2 regions of the Paracidovorax wautersii genome follow, and region 1 is predicted to be linked to the other one. Evidence: riboswitches for the same ligand, from Rfam matches in the RefSeq annotation. Region 1 holds a riboswitch; the other holds the start of a gene.
The links. Region 1 has a riboswitch for glycine ahead of QE399_RS08440 (D-amino acid dehydrogenase). Riboswitches for the same ligand answer to the same signal wherever they lie in the genome.

Region 1 (7,525 bases):
CGGGCGGCGCATGTGCAGTTGCCCACAATCGCGCGCTTTCCTTCTCTTCACCGACATGCCTGCCCTCCAGGATCCCGCCATGCCCACCTCCACGACCCTTCTCCGCCGCCGCGCCCTTCCCGCTGCCCACACCGCTGCCGCCGTGCTGGCGTTGGCGGCTGCCGCAGCCTTCGTGGTCCACGCGCCCGCCACGGCCGAAACCGCGGCCGACTGGCCGCGCCAGCCGGTCACGCTGATCATGGGATTCCCCGCCGGCTCGGGCGTGGACGTGGTCGCCCGCGCCGTGCAGGAGCCGCTGCAGCACAAGCTCGGCCAGCCGCTCATCATCGACTACAAGTCCGGCGCGGCCGGCAACATCGCCAGCGAGTACGTGGCCCGCGCCAAGCCGGACGGCTACACGCTCGCCTTCGGCACCGCCGCCACGCACGGCAGCAATGCCGCGCTGTACAAGAAGCTGCCTTTCGACGTGGAGGCCGACTTCGTGCCCGTGGCGCCCGTGCTGGACGTGTCCAACGTGCTCACCATCAACCCCAACGTGATCGACGTGAAGACGCTCAAGGAGTTCGTCGAGGTGGTGAAGGCCAACCCGGGCAAGTACAACTATGCGTCCACCGGCAACGGCGCGGGCACGCACATGGCGTTTGCCGAGTTCAATTCGCGGCTGGGACTGAACATGGTGCACGTGCCCTACAAGGGCGGCCCCGAGGCCATCACATCCGTGGTGCGCGGCGAGACCTGCTGCATCATGAACCAGGTGCAGACCGTGCTGCCGCACTACAAGGCCGGCAAGGTGCGTCTGCTGGGCGTGACCACCGCCAAGCCCGTGGCCGCCGTGAAGGAGGTGCCCACCATCGCATCCAGCGGTCTGCCCGGTACCAAGGGTTTCGATAGCTCGATCTGGTTCGGCGTGTTCGCGCCCAAGGGCACCGACCCGGCCATCGTGAAGAAGCTCAACACGGCCATCAAGGAGGTGCTGGAGCAGCCCGAAGTGCGCGAGCGCTTCGAATCGCAGGGCAACGCCATCCGCATCGAGACGCCCGAGCAGTTCCGCCAGACCGTCCATGCTGACCGCACCAAGTGGGCACAGGTCGTGAAGGACGCGAAAATCAGCATTGACTAGATCAGGGCAACCCCCTGAGCGGCTGCGCCGCTCCCCCCTTCTCTCGTGGCGCTGCGCGCCCGGGAAGGGGGGCACCCCCAGCGGCCTGGCAGAGCCAGTTCCGCGGGGGTGCTGGTATGGGGCCGCGCCGGTTTCATGCGCCGTGACGGTGCTAGCCTGCATGGCTATCCGATCCCATTGCTCTACACGCCCTCTACTGCATCGACTTTTCCATGGCTATTTCCTCCCCTCTGGGCGCGGCCGGGCTGGCCGCGCTGGAACAACGGCTGCAGCACGATCTGCTCACGCTCAACTGGCGCGCCAAGCCCTGGCTGCCGCAGCGCACCCACGCAGGCCAGCCGGTCATCGACGTGCTCATCATCGGCGCGGGCCAGGCGGGGCTGGCGGCCAGCATGGCCTTGGCGCAGCAGGGCATCCGCGCCGTGCTGCTGGACCGCGCGCCGCTCGACCACGAAGGCCCCTGGGCCACCACGGCCCGCATGGAAACGCTGCGCTCGCCCAAGGAGCTGACAGGGCCTGCGCTCGGCCTGCCCTCGCTCACCTTCCGCGCCTGGTTCGAGGCCCAATGGGACGAGGCCGCCTGGGCCGCGCTCGACAAGATCCCGCGCCTGCAGTGGATGGACTACCTGCGCTGGTACCGCCGCGTGACCGCAGCCGACGTGCGCAACGGGCACGCCGTCACGGCCGTGCGCCCGCGCGATGACGGCCTGGTGCAAGTGGACGTGCAGGCCGACGGCCGCGCCACGGCCTGGTTCGCCCGCCGCGTGGTGCTGGCCACCGGCCGCGACGGGCTGGGCGGGCCGCAGATTCCGGCGTTCATGCACGGTGTGGACCGCAGCCGCTGGGCGCACTCCTCCGACGTGCTGGACTACGCCACGCTGCGCGGCCAGCGCGTGGGCGTGGTGGGCGCCGGGTCGTCCGCCATGGACAGCGCAGCCACCGCCCTGGAATGCGGCGCCGCGAGCGTGGACCTGCTGGTGCGCCGCGCCGATCTGCCGCGCATCAACAAGTCGAAAGGCTCGGGCGTGCCCGGCCTCACGCACGGCCACCATGCGCTGCCTCCGGAATGGAAATGGCGCATCCGCCACTACATCAACACCACGCAGGTGCCGCCGCCGCACGGCAGCACGCTGCGCGTGTCGCGCCACCCGAATGCGTTCTTCCACCTGGGCTGTCCGGTGCAGCGGGTGGCCGCATCGGGCCCCGAGCTACGCGTCACCACGCCGCGCGGCACCTTCGCGTTCGACTTTCTCATCGTGTCCACGGGCTTTGCCATCGACTGGTCGCAAAAGCCCGAGTACGCGCCCTTCGCGCCGCACGTGCGCACCTGGGGCGAGCGCTACCAGCCGCCCGCGGGCGACGAAGACCAGGAGCTGGCCGACTCGCCCGACCTGGGCCCCGTGTTCGAGTTCCAGCAGCGCACACCCGGGGCCTGCCCGGGCCTGGAGCGCATCCACTGCTTCTGCTACCCCGCCGCGCTGTCGCACGGCACGGTATCGGGCGACATCCCGGCCATCAGCGACGGCGCGCGGCGCCTGGCGACGGGTCTGGCCGGCCTGTTCTACTGCGAAGATGTGGAGCACCACTTCGACGTGCTGCAGGCCTATGCCGAGCCCGAGCTGCTGGGCGACGAATGGACGCCGGCCGATACGGCGCAACGCGTCCTGCCCGCGTGACAGCCCCCTGATTTTTCTGGATTGCACTCTGCCATGACCACGACCACCCCACACGACACCATCGACCAGATCGCCGGCCTTGCGCCGGGCAGCGCCGCGCACACCGTGCGCCACCAGCGCGACAAGGTCGCCCTCGCCACCCAGGGCTGTGAAGACGCACTGTTCGACCCCGGTCTGCCCGGCGGCCTGACACAGGCCGAGCGCCTGGCCGTGGCGCACGACATCACCCGTGTGAGCGGCCTGCCCGCGCTGGCGGCCCACTACCGCGGGGCGCTGCAGCCCTTGAACCCGGCACCGGCGCTGCAGGCGCTGGTGGACACGCCCGATGCCGCCATCGCCGATGCGCGCCTGCAAGCCATCGTGCACTTCGTGCGCACGCTGGCCACGCACCCCGCCGAGAGCGACCAAGCCGCGCTGCAGGCGCTGCCCGCCGCAGGCCTGTCGGTGCCCGACACCGTGCTGCTGGCACAGCTGATCGGTTTCGTCACCTACCAGTTGCGCGTGGTGGCCGGCGTGGCGGCCCTGGCGCAGCTGGGCGACGCCGATGCGGCGCCCCCCGCGCCCTTGCAGACCGCCGACGCCCCGCCCTTCATCCACCCCGCCAACCTGCCCGCCCCCGGCGAGCCGTTGCGCGTGAACGGCTACACCAGCGAGACGCTGGACTGGAAGGCCTGGCTGCCCGTGCTCGACCCGGCCGCCGCCACCGACGAGCAGAACGCCGTGCTCGACCTGAGCCACCCCAAGGCCCGCACCTCGGACTTCTACCTGCTGCTGGCACACCAGCCGCGTGTGCTGTCCGAACGGTCGCAGGCGTTCAACGCCATCATGTATGCCCCGGGCGGCCTCTCCCGCGCCGAACGCGAGGTGGCCAGCACCGTGGTCTCGCGCGTGAACGGCTGCGTGTACTGCGCCTCCGTGCACGCCCAGCGCTTCGAGCAGCTGGCCAAGCGCAACGATGTGATGGCGCAGATCTTCACCGAGCCCGACGGCGCCGGCACCAACGCCCGCGAACGCGCCATCGTGCAGGCCAGCGCTGCCCTGACCCGCACGCCGGGCGCATTCGGCGCGCAGCACCTGCAGCCGCTGCGCGATGCGGGCCTTTCCGATCTGGAAATTCTGGATGCCCTGCACGCCGCCGCCCTCTTCGCCTGGGCCAACCGCCTGATGCTGAACCTGGGCGAAGCGGTCTTCCCGCAGGCCGGCTGAACCCGCGGCCGCGCCGGGCGCTATGCGCGGCGCGGTTTCGCTGCTACGATCCGCCCCGCAGGAGAGTGAACGGCCCGGCCCCGCTGGCGTTCCACCGAAGGCGCAAACTCCCATACACGCTCAGGTCCCGTACTGCACCACCATCAAAGCCGTCTGGAGAGCCGCCACGCATGCCGTGGCGCACCGAAGGAGCAAGTGCTGCACCCCATTGGCGCAGCGTGAATCTCTCAGGTACCAAGGACAGGGGGAGCGGCAGCCGGGCCACGCGCCTGCTGCACGCTATCGATCCATAGCTGCCTGCACGCGCACGCCCGGCGCTTCACCCTCGAAAGGTTTGAAGATGCGCGTGATCGTCCTCGGCGCCGGCTTGCTCGGCACCACCTCCGCTTACTTCCTCCAGCAACTCGGCCACGAAGTGACCGTGATCGACCGCCAGGCCACGCCCGGCGCAGAGACCAGCTTCGCCAACGGCGGGCAGATCTCGGTGAGCCACGCCGAGCCCTGGGCCAACCCGAGCGCCCCGCTCAAGGTGCTGCAGTGGCTGGGCCGCGAAGATGCGCCGCTGCTCTTTCGCCTGCGTGCCGACATGCGCCAGTGGCTCTGGGGCCTGCAGTTCCTGCGCGAATGCACGCCGGCGCGCACACGCCACAACATCGAGCAGATCGTGCGCCTGGGCACCTACAGCCGCGACACGCTGCAGCAGCTGCGCCGCGATACCGGCATTCAGTACGACCAGCGCATGCAGGGCATCCTGCACTTCTATACGAGCCCCAAGGAGTTCGACGGCGCCCTCGCGCCGGCCGAGCAGATGCGCCAGCTCGGCTGCGAGCGCCGTGTGGTGAGCGCCGACGAGGCCGTGCGCATCGAACCGGCCCTGGCATCCATCCGCTCGCAGCTGGCGGGCGCCACCTACACCGAAGCCGACGAATCCGGCGACGCCAACGCCTTCACGCGCGCACTGGCTCAGCGGGCCGAGGCCGCCGGCGTGCAGTTCCGCATGGGCTGCCACATCACCGCGCTGCGCTCCGCAGGCGGTGCCATCGACCACGTGGAGATCACCGATGCGCAGGGCCGCTTCGAACGCGTGCGCGGCGATGCCTACGTGCTGGCCATGGGCTCGTTCAGCCCGCTGCTGGCCGAGCCCCTGGGCCTGCGCCTGCCCATCTATCCGGCCAAGGGCTACTCGGTCACGCTGCCCGTGCGCGACGCCTCCGCCGCCTACGAGGTCAGCCTGACGGACGACGAGTACAAGCTGGTCTTCTCGCGCTACACGCGCCCGGCGCAAGGCGATCAGCCGGCGCGCGACGTGATGCGCATTGCCGGCACCGCCGAACTCAACGGCTATGGCCGCGACCTGAACCCCGTGCGCTGCGAGGCCATCGTGAAGCGCGTGGAGCAGCTGTTTCCCGGCGCGGGCGATACGGCGCAGGCGCAGTTCTGGACGGGCCTGCGCCCGGCCACGCCAAGCAACGTCCCGCTCATCGGCCGCACGAAGCTGCCCAACCTGTTCCTCAACACGGGTCACGGCACGCTGGGCTGGACGCACGCCTGCGGCTCGGGCAAGTCGATCGCGCGCATCGTGAGCGGGCTGGCGCCGGAGCTGGACTTCGCCTTCGCCGGACTTCCGCGCGCGGTGGCGCCGGTGCTGCAGCCAGCGGGGTGAGCGACCTGTCGCAGCGATCCGGACGGCATGCGGACAGCGGTGTCGGGGCCCCTATCCGCTACCAATAACGGAGCACCTTGCGCTTTCCACATAAGCGATCTCATGCAAAAGAGCATTGAATCGCCGATGGACAAAGCGCCAAGCGCTATCAAAATGAAGTGCGCCGGGTTCAGGCCGTGGTCTCGTCGCCCACGAAGACGGTGAGCACGCCCGTGTAGCCGTAGAGCCGGTGGTGCGCGATCTCGCCGGCGGCGAAGAAGCCCACCAGCGGCACGTCGCCCAGGGCGTGGCGCACGATCTGCAGCTCCGCGCTGGGGCCGCCGAAGTGGGGGCCGCCCCGGCCGGAGCAGCTGACGTAGACCGCGCCCCGGATGCGCTGCTCTGGCAGCGCCGCGCCGCCCGAGAGCACCTGCGCCAGCACACTGCGTTCGCTGCCATCGCCGGGCGCGGTGGGCGCCAGGCCGTGCTCCAGTTCGTCGGGCTCCAGCTCTTCGCGGATCTCTGCGCAGATGCGCATCAGGTCGGCCCGCGCGGCCGCCACGTTGCGTTGGCAGAAGGCGAGCCGCATGCCCGTCTCCACCCGCTCGGTCAGCGCGACGCCGCGGCGCGTGGCGTCCAGCCCCACGATGTGGCGCACGCGCACATCGGTGCCGAAGTGGCCGGCGCGCCCCGCGGGCTGTGTGCCGGCATCGACCAGGCCGGCCATGGTGGCGCGCACGCGCTGCAGGGCGGGCTGCGGGTTGGCGTCGAGCGAGACCTGCAGCGTGTCGAGCAGTACGTCCAGCGCCGGTTCGTGGTCCAGCTCCAGCACCACGTTGTCCTGCGCGGCGGTGATGGTGGCCAGCGCCCCCACCGGCTGGCAGCCCTGGGTGACGCGCGACAGCAGCCGCACGCCGGGCCCGAAGGCCACGCCCGAGAGGCCGCCGTCGAACACGCCACCGGCCGCGCCCTGCCCGGCGATGTTGCCGTTGCCACCCACCGCGAACTGCGCACTCTGGCGCCGGCTCGCCGCCAGGCCGCCGAACAGGTAGCCGCTGGCGGTGCGCTCGGCCATCTCGTCGATCAGCTCCGCCAACTCAGGCGTATCGCCATCGGCATGCACCAGCGCCGTGTGCGGCACGAAGCCCGCCGCCGTGCTGCGCGCCAGCGGCGCCACGCCGGAAAACACCCGGTACTGGTCGGGCGACAGGTCGAGCAGCATCAGCGACAGCGCGGGCTCGTCGAAATACTCCGCATTGTTGGCAGCCACGCCGACGCCGACCGTGCCGCTCCAGTCCGTCACCTCGGGCAGCTCGGCGGCCAGAAAGTCGAGCAGCGCCTGCGCCTCGTCCGCGTAGTGGTCGGTGATGTAGAGCAACCCGAGCGTGGGCGCGGCGGCGTACTGCGGCAGTGCCATCTGGGCGCGCAGCTGGGCCAGCACCAGCGCGGCAGCCATGCGCCACTGCGGGTGGGTCGCGTGGCCGTGGGGAAAGAGTTTCATGGTCGTGGCATCCGGGTCTCGTGGGCGGTGCGGCGTGGAACGGCAGGAGCGGGATGCGCAGGGAGCGGCGACGCACAGCCCCTGCGCGCGCCCTCAGCCGCCGGCGGGGCGGCTGCGGCGGGCAGGTGCCTTGCGCGCAGCAGCAGCGGGCGCGGGGGGCGGGGTGCCGGCCTTGCGGGCGCGGGGCGCGGCCGGCGCCGCAGCGGCCGTACGCCGGCTGGCGGTGCCCTGGTTGGGCGCCTTGCGCGCGGGTTTCTTCTTGCTGGGGGCGGCGGCCGGCTTCGATCCAGCGGCTCCTGCGGCCTGCGCGGCGCGGCGGGTGGCGTCCTGCATGTCCTGCATGTCCTGCATGCCTTGAGCGCCCTGGGCGGCAAACTGCG
Region 2 (7,525 bases), 1.5 Mb from region 1:
GGCCGTGGGAGCCGCTGGCACAGGCGCAGGCAGCCCGAAGCGCGGCTTCTGGCTGCCGAAGCCAGCGGTCAACAAGGCTTGAAACTGACGAAACGGATGCTGGCGAAATCCAGCAGAGCGCCAAAACTCTAGAGCAGAAACCTTGAGAAGGGCGAAGCGCTGGCGTTAATGGCGGCCCGCTTAAAGCGGAGCATGAAAGGCCTAACGCCCGCGGTAAGCTCGCGAATGAATACCGTTTGTTGCATGCGCTGGCGGTGAAGTACCCGCATGCCGACCGCAGTGGGGCTGGTGCCTCCCACCCGGCCGGCCGTCATGAAACCTGGAGCTTGCGTACGCAACTCCAAAACGCACAAAGGCCTGTCGCCAGGCCTTTGTGAAGAGAGTGCCCAGCGATGAGGGCCTTGGCTCGGTCAGGCGAAGTCGCTCACGGGCAGGCAGCTGCAGAACAGGTTCCGGTCGCCATACACGTTATCCACGCGCCCCACGGGCGACCAGTACTTGGCTTGGCGCAGCGCTGCAACGGGGTAGGCGGCGGCTTCGCGGCTGTAGCCGCGCGGCCAATCCGCGGCCAGCAGGCTTTCGGCCGTGTGCGGCGCGTTCTTCAGCGGGTTGTCGTCACGCGGCCAGGCGCCGCTTTCGATCTGCCGGATCTCTTCGCGGATGGCGATCATCGCGTCGATGAAGCGGTCGATCTCGAACAGCGTCTCGCTCTCCGTGGGCTCCACCATCAGCGTGTTGGGCACCGGGAAGGACAGCGTGGGCGCGTGGAAGCCGTAGTCGATCAGGCGCTTGGCCACGTCCTCGGCCATCACGCCGCTGGTGTCCTTCAGGCCCCGCAGATCCAGGATGCACTCGTGCGCCACATGGCCGTTGGCCGATGCGTACAGGGTGGGGTAGTGGTCCTTCAGGCGCGCGCTGATGTAGTTGGCGCTGAGGATGGCGGTTTCCGTCGCGGCCTGCAAGCCATCGGGGCCCATCATGCGGATGTACATCCAGCTGATGGGCAGCACCGCGGCATTGCCCAGCGGCGCCGCGCTGACGGCGCCCACGCCACCGGCCACACTGGCCGAGGTATGGCCCGGCAGGTAGGGCACCAGGTCTTCGACCACGCAGACGGGGCCCACGCCGGGGCCGCCGCCGCCGTGGGGAATGCAGAAGGTCTTGTGCAGGTTGAGATGGCTCACGTCGCCGCCGAACTCGCCAGGGGCCGCAACGCCGACGAGCGCGTTCATGTTGGCGCCGTCCACGTACACGCGGCCGCCGTGCTGGTGCACCAGCTGGCAGAGTTCCTTGACCTGCGTCTCGAACACGCCGTGCGTGCTGGGGTAGGTGATCATCACGCAGGCCAGTTTGTCGGCGTGCTGTTCGCACTTGGCCTTGAGGTCGGCCATGTCCACGTTGCCATTGGCGTCACAGGCCGTCACTACCACCTGCATGCCCACCATCTGCGCGCTGGCGGGGTTGGTTCCGTGGGCGCTGCTGGGGATCAGGCAGATGTTGCGGTGGCCCTGGCCCTGCGCGCGGTGGTAGGCGCGGATCGCCAGCAGGCCCGCATATTCGCCCTGGCTGCCGGCGTTGGGCTGCAGGCTGATGCCGGCGTAGCCCGTGGCCTGGCACAGCCAGGCGCGCAGTTGCGCGTCCAGCTCGGCATAGCCCTGCAGCTGGTCGGCAGGAGCGAAGGGGTGCACCTGCGCGAACTCGGGCCAAGTGATCGGAATCATCTCGCTGGTCGCGTTGAGCTTCATGGTGCACGAGCCCAGCGGGATCATGCTTCGGTCCAGCGCCAGATCTTTATCGGACAGCTGGCGGATGTAGCGCAGCATGGCGGTTTCGCTGCGGTGGGTGTTGAACACCGGGTGCGTGAGGAAGGCGCTGGTGCGGCGCAAGGCGGCGGGGATCAGCGGCTCGATGCCGGCCTCGAAGTCTTCCACGCGCGGCAGCGCCTGGCCTTCGCCCGCGAAGATCGACCACAGCAGGGCGATGTCGGCGCGGGTGGTGGTCTCGTCCAGCGAGATGCACAGGTATTCGTCCCAGGCCTTGCGCAGGTTCACGCGCTGCGCGGCGGCACGGGCCAGCAGCTCGTCGGTGCGCGCACCGCTCTTGAGGCTCAGCGTGTCGAAGGCCGAGTCGTGGTGCGTGGCGGTGTAGCCCAGTTGCGCCAGGCCCTTGGACAGGATCGCGGTGTAGCTGGCCACGCGCTGCGCGATGCGCGTGAGGCCTTCGGGGCCGTGGTAGACGGCGTACATGCTGGCGATGACGGCCGGCAGCACCTGCGCCGTGCAGATGTTGGAAGTGGCCTTCTCGCGGCGGATGTGCTGTTCGCGCGTCTGCAGCGCCAGCCGGTAGGCGGGCTTGCCGTGCACGTCCACGCTCACTCCCACCAGGCGGCCGGGCAGGGAGCGCTTGAATGCATCGCGGCAGGCCATGTAGGCCGCGTGCGGGCCGCCCGCGCCCATGGGCATGCCGAAACGCTGCGTGGTGCCCACCACGATGTCGGCGCCGCCGGATTGGGCGGGGCCGCCGTCCCATTCGCCGGGCGGCTTGAGCAGGCACAGGGCCAGCACGTCCGCCGCCACGATGTAGGCGGCGCCCTTGGCATGCACCCTGACGGTGTCGCCGTCGTCCACGCCCAGGCGGCCGCTGGTGGAGGGGTACTGGTCGAGCACGGCGAAGTAGTCGTCGCCCGCCAGCAGCGTGTTCCACTGCTCGGCGCTGTCGGCCAGCACCACCTCGATGCCCAGCGGCTCGGCGCGCGTGCGGATCACCTCGATGGTTTGGGGGTGGGCGTCGCCCGCCACGATGAAGCGCTGGCCCTTGGCCTTGACCGAGCGGCGGGCCAGCGTCATGGCCTCGGCGGCGGCGGTGGCTTCGTCGAGCATGGACGCGTTGGCGATGTCCATGCCGGTCAGGTCCGTCACCATGGTCTGGAAGTTGACCAGGGCCTCCATGCGGCCCTGGCTGATCTCGGCCTGGTAGGGCGTGTAGGCCGTGTACCAAGCGGGGTTCTCCAGGATGTTGCGCAGGATCACGCCCGGCGTGTGCGTGCCGTAGTAGCCCTGACCGATGAAGCTCTTGAACACCTGGTTCTTCGCCGCAATCGCCTTCAGCTCGGCCAGCGCGCCGGCCTCGGTGCTGGCGGGCGGCAGATCCATGGGCTGGCTGCGCGCGATGGAGCGCGGCACGATGCCGTCGATCAGCGCGCGGCGCGAGGCCTCGCCGATCACCGACAGCATGTGGGCTTCGTCCGCCGCATCGATGCCGATGTGGCGGGGCTGGAACTCGGCGGCGTTCTCAAGCGCGGCGAGCGAGGGGAAGGGGGCAGAGGTGGTCATCGGCGGCGGCAGCAGGACGGGCGGCAAAAAGGAAAAGCGCCGCGGCCCGGCAAGGCCGCCGGCGCGTCGGATCAGGCGTTCTTGGTGAACTCGGCGTAGGCCGGTTCGTCCATGAGCGCGTCGAACTGCGACAGGTCGCTCACGCGGACCTTGAAGAACCAGCCGGCGCCCAGCGGATCGCTGTTGGCCAGGGAGGGATCGGCGCGCAGGGCCTCGTTGACCTCGACGATCTCGCCGGAGATGGGCATGTACACATCGGCGGCGGCCTTCACGGACTCGACCACGCCGGCCACTTCGCCCTGGGCGAACGATGCGCCCACGGCGGGCAGGTCCACGAAGACCACGTCGCCCAGCGCGTCCTGCGCATGCAGCGTGATGCCCACGGTGGCGGCCTGGTGGTCAGCGATGTCGATCCACTCGTGGTCCTTGGAAAACTTGGCGGTCATGGGGGCTCCAGAAAATGAAAGGTCAATCAGAGGAAAAAAGAGAACTGCCGTTGCCAGCTGCGACTGTAGCCGGGCGGGGACGGTCTTCCAACGGCTGAGGCGGTGCGGCGCGGCGCGATCAGCCGCGGTGGTAGCGCGGCGGGGTGAACGGCATGGGCGCCACCTCCATCGGCACGGGCTTGCCGCGCACGATGGCGTTCACACGCGTGCCAGGGGCCGCGTGGTCTGCAGACACGTAGGCCATGGCGATGGGCTGGTCTACCGTGGGGCCGAGCAGGCCGCTGGTCACCTCGCCGATGCGCTGGCCCTGCAGATCCTGCAGCTCGGTGTGCTCACGCACGGGCACGCGCTCCAGGGCCACCAGTCCCACGCGTTTGCGGGTAAGGCGGGCGGGCTGGTCGATCTGCGCCAGCACCTTGTCGGCACCCGGGAAGCCGCCGGCGCGGGCGCCGCCGGTGCGGCGCACCTTCTGGATGGCCCAGTTCAGCGCGGCCTCGGGCGGCGTCGTGGTGGTGTCGATGTCGTTGCCGTACAGGCACAGGCCGGCCTCCAGGCGCAGCGAATTGCGGGCGCCCAGGCCGACGGGCTTCACCTCGGGCTGGGCGAGCAGGGCGCGGGCCAGGGCCTCCGCCTGGGCGGCAGGCACGGAGATCTCGAAACCGTCCTCGCCGGTGTAGCCGCTGCGCGTCACGAAGCAGTCGCAGCCGGCGATGGTGAAGTCGCCACCAGTCATGAAGACCAGCTGCTGCACCCCGGGCGCCAGCCGCGCCAGCGCGGTGGCGGCCTGCGGGCCCTGCAGCGCGAGCAGGGCCTGGTCGGGCAGCGGCACGACCTGGCAGCGCTGGCCGATGCGGGCCTGGATGTGAGCGATGTCACCCGCCTTGCAGGCGCCGTTCACGATCACGAACAGCGTGGGTTCGCCATCGACCGTGCCCTGGTTGAAGAACATCAGGTCGTCGATGATGCCGCCTTCGTCGTTCAGCAGCAGGCCGTAGCGCTGCTTGCCCACGGGCAGGTCGATCACGTCCACGGGGATCAGCGTCTCGAACGCGGCGGCGGCATCCGCGCCTACCAGCTTGAGCTGGCCCATGTGCGAGACGTCGAACAGGCCGGCGGCGGTGCGTGTGTGGTGGTGCTCCGCCATCAGGCCGCTGGGGTACTGCACGGGCATGGAATAGCCGGCGAACGGCACCATGCGGGCGCCCAGCGCGATGTGCAGGGCGTTCAGGGGCGTGGTGAGCAGCGGGGCGGCGGAAGCGGACGAGGACATGGCGGAATCTCCGAGGGCAGGCATGGAAGCGGCCCATCCGGAGATGCGCCGCGGCATGTGCCCTGCTGTCCGCTTTACCTGAGAGATTCACCGCGCAGCCGGCGCCGGTGGCGCGTGTGCGGGGTTTGCTCCTTCGGTGGGTGGCGCCCGTGTCTCGTTGACGGTGCGCCGACCTCTCTCCAGCCAGGGAAACGCCCGCATCCCTGCGGGCGTTCCTGTCAGTCCTTTTGCCTGAGCGTTCGGGCGGTGGCCCTGCGCCTTCGGCGGCCCGCACAGGGTGCGCGGACTCTCTCCTGACAAGTGCGCGCAGTATACCGGCGTAGGCAGCGGCGGTTGGGCGGACGATGGCACGCCTGGGGCCAAGGACGGTGGCGGCGCGCGGCCCTGCTGCCGTTCACCGTAATCCCTCGGGTGCGGTAAATCGTTCTGCGGCTGCGCCGATGCCGTGAATAATGAACGCCATGGACCGCCTCGACCGAAAAATCCTTGCCGTGCTGCAAGGCAACTCCCGCGCCAGCCTGCAAGAGATCGGTCAGGCCGTGGGCCTGAGCCCGTCGCCCTGTTGGGGGCGCATCAAGAAGATGGAAGAGTCCGGCGTCATTCAGGGCTACACCGTGCGGCTGAACCCGCAGGCGCTGGACCTGGCGGACACCGTGCTGGTGCAGGTCACGCTCGACAGCCACTCCGACAACACGCTGGAGAAGTTCGGGGAGACGCTGGCCAGCATTCCGGAGGTGATCGAAGCGCATCTGGTCTCGGGCGACTACGACTACCTGCTGCGCGTGGTGGTCAAGGACACGCGCGATTACGAGCGGCTGCTGCGCGAGAAGCTCTACAAGATCAAGGGCATCCGCCACAGCCGTTCCAGCTTCGTGCTGCGCACGCTGAAGAAGGCCGATCTGCCGCTGTTCGTGGACTGATCGGAAAAATCTTCAGAATTTTTGCGCTGCGCTGCATCCAAAGGCGCGTCTCGTGTGTAGAGCCTGGTGCAGACCCTGTCGGGACTGTTCCATTCAACTACCAGGAGAACCTCATGCGCTCAATCCGTCTGACCCGTATCGCCACCGTCGCCGCGGGCGTGTCCGCTGCCGCCTTGCTGGCCGCCTGCGGCTCGATGTCCACGTCCGGTGCGCACAGCCCGCCTTTCTCGCAAGCCAGCCTGCCCGCGTCCATCCAGGTCCCGGCCGGCAACAAGGTGGCGTGGGAGACGGTGGGCAAGGGTGACATCACCTACGAGTGCAAGGACAAGGCTGGCATGCCCGGTCAGGTCGAATGGACCTTTGCCGGCCCCGACGCCAAGCTGATGGACCGCAGCGGCAAGCAGGTCGGCAAGTACTACGGCCCGCCCGCCACCTGGGAAGCCAACGACGGCTCCAAGCTGACCGCCACGCAACTGGCCGTCGCCCCGTCTACCGCCGGCGCACTGCCGTACCAGCTGGTGAAGGCCAACCCGGCCATGGGCAGCGGCGCGCTCACCGGCGTGACCTACATCCAGCGCGTGAACCTGAGCGGTGGCGTGGCACCCGCGAACATGGCCTGCACGGCTGCGAACAAGGGCCAGAAGACCACCGTGCCCTACCAGGCCGACTACATCTTCTACAAGGCGGCCTGATCGGCGCAAGGGCCCGCGGTGGAAGGGCAGGGTGCGCCGGATGAGGGCGCGGCGCAGGGGCATGGCGGCGCCGTGCCCGGCGCATGCACTACGATGCCGCATCCTTCCCACCGTGGGCACTTTCCTTGAACGCAGCCGACACCTTCGACTACGACGCAGCCCTGGCCGCCTGTGCCCGCGGTGACGCCCAGGCGCTGCAGCGCATCTACCGCCATGCGGGCCGGTATCTGCTGGGCGTGGCCTTGCGCATCGTGCGCGAGCGGGCCCAGGCCGAGGACGTGCTGCACGACGCCTTCATCAGCATCTGGCAGCGGGCCGGCAGCTTCGACGCCGGGCGCGGCGCGGCGCGCGGATGGATCTACAGCGTGGTACGCCACGCGGCGCTCAACGTGGCGCGCGGCAACGCGCGCGACGTGCGCATCGATGACGAGGCCCTGGAGGCCATCGACGATCAGGCGGCGCTGCACAGCTACCGCAGCCGGATCGACCCCTATGAACTGGGCGCCGACCTGGGCAAGCTCGACGCCTGCCTGGGCCGGCTGGAGCCCGCGCGGCGCGACTGCATCCTGCTGGCCTATGTGGAGGGATGCTCGCACGGCGAAATTGCGGAACGGACGCACACGCCGCTGGGCACCGTGAAGGCATGGATCCAGCGGGGCCTGCGGGCGCTGCGGGAGTGCATGGCATGACGACGTTCTCTGATTCACCAACACCCGACGACATCGACGCGCTGGCCAGCGGCTACGTGTTGGGCACGCTGCCCATCGCGCAGCGCCGCGCCGTCGAAGACCGCCTGCCCCACGACGCCGCGCTGCGCGATGCCGTCCAGGGCTGGGAAGAGCGCCTGCACCCGCTCACGGCACTC

Region 2: another riboswitch for glycine. It lies ahead of gcvT (glycine cleavage system aminomethyltransferase GcvT); the one in region 1 lies ahead of QE399_RS08440 (D-amino acid dehydrogenase).

Annotation. Positions count from the first base shown of each region.
Region 1 covers NZ_JAVIZX010000001.1:1,850,808-1,858,332, reverse strand. The annotation lists gene QE399_RS08455 (Bug family tripartite tricarboxylate transporter substrate binding protein) at 80-1,120, shown strand; gene QE399_RS08450 (SidA/IucD/PvdA family monooxygenase) at 1,333-2,796, shown strand; gene QE399_RS08445 (CMD domain-containing protein) at 2,830-4,002, shown strand; glycine riboswitch at 4,060-4,138, shown strand; glycine riboswitch at 4,146-4,256, shown strand; gene QE399_RS08440 (D-amino acid dehydrogenase) at 4,343-5,665, shown strand; gene QE399_RS08435 (FIST signal transduction protein) at 5,835-7,145, opposite strand; gene QE399_RS08430 (PhaM family polyhydroxyalkanoate granule multifunctional regulatory protein) at 7,239-7,525, opposite strand, start outside.
Region 2 covers NZ_JAVIZX010000001.1:3,367,781-3,375,305, forward strand. The annotation lists gene gcvP (aminomethyl-transferring glycine dehydrogenase) at 411-3,332, opposite strand; gene gcvH (glycine cleavage system protein GcvH) at 3,404-3,778, opposite strand; gene gcvT (glycine cleavage system aminomethyltransferase GcvT) at 3,897-5,048, opposite strand; glycine riboswitch at 5,104-5,241, opposite strand; glycine riboswitch at 5,258-5,354, opposite strand; gene QE399_RS15275 (Lrp/AsnC family transcriptional regulator) at 5,510-5,968, shown strand; gene QE399_RS15280 (DUF3455 domain-containing protein) at 6,082-6,660, shown strand; gene QE399_RS15285 (sigma-70 family RNA polymerase sigma factor) at 6,744-7,349, shown strand; gene QE399_RS15290 (anti-sigma factor) at 7,346-7,525, shown strand, end outside.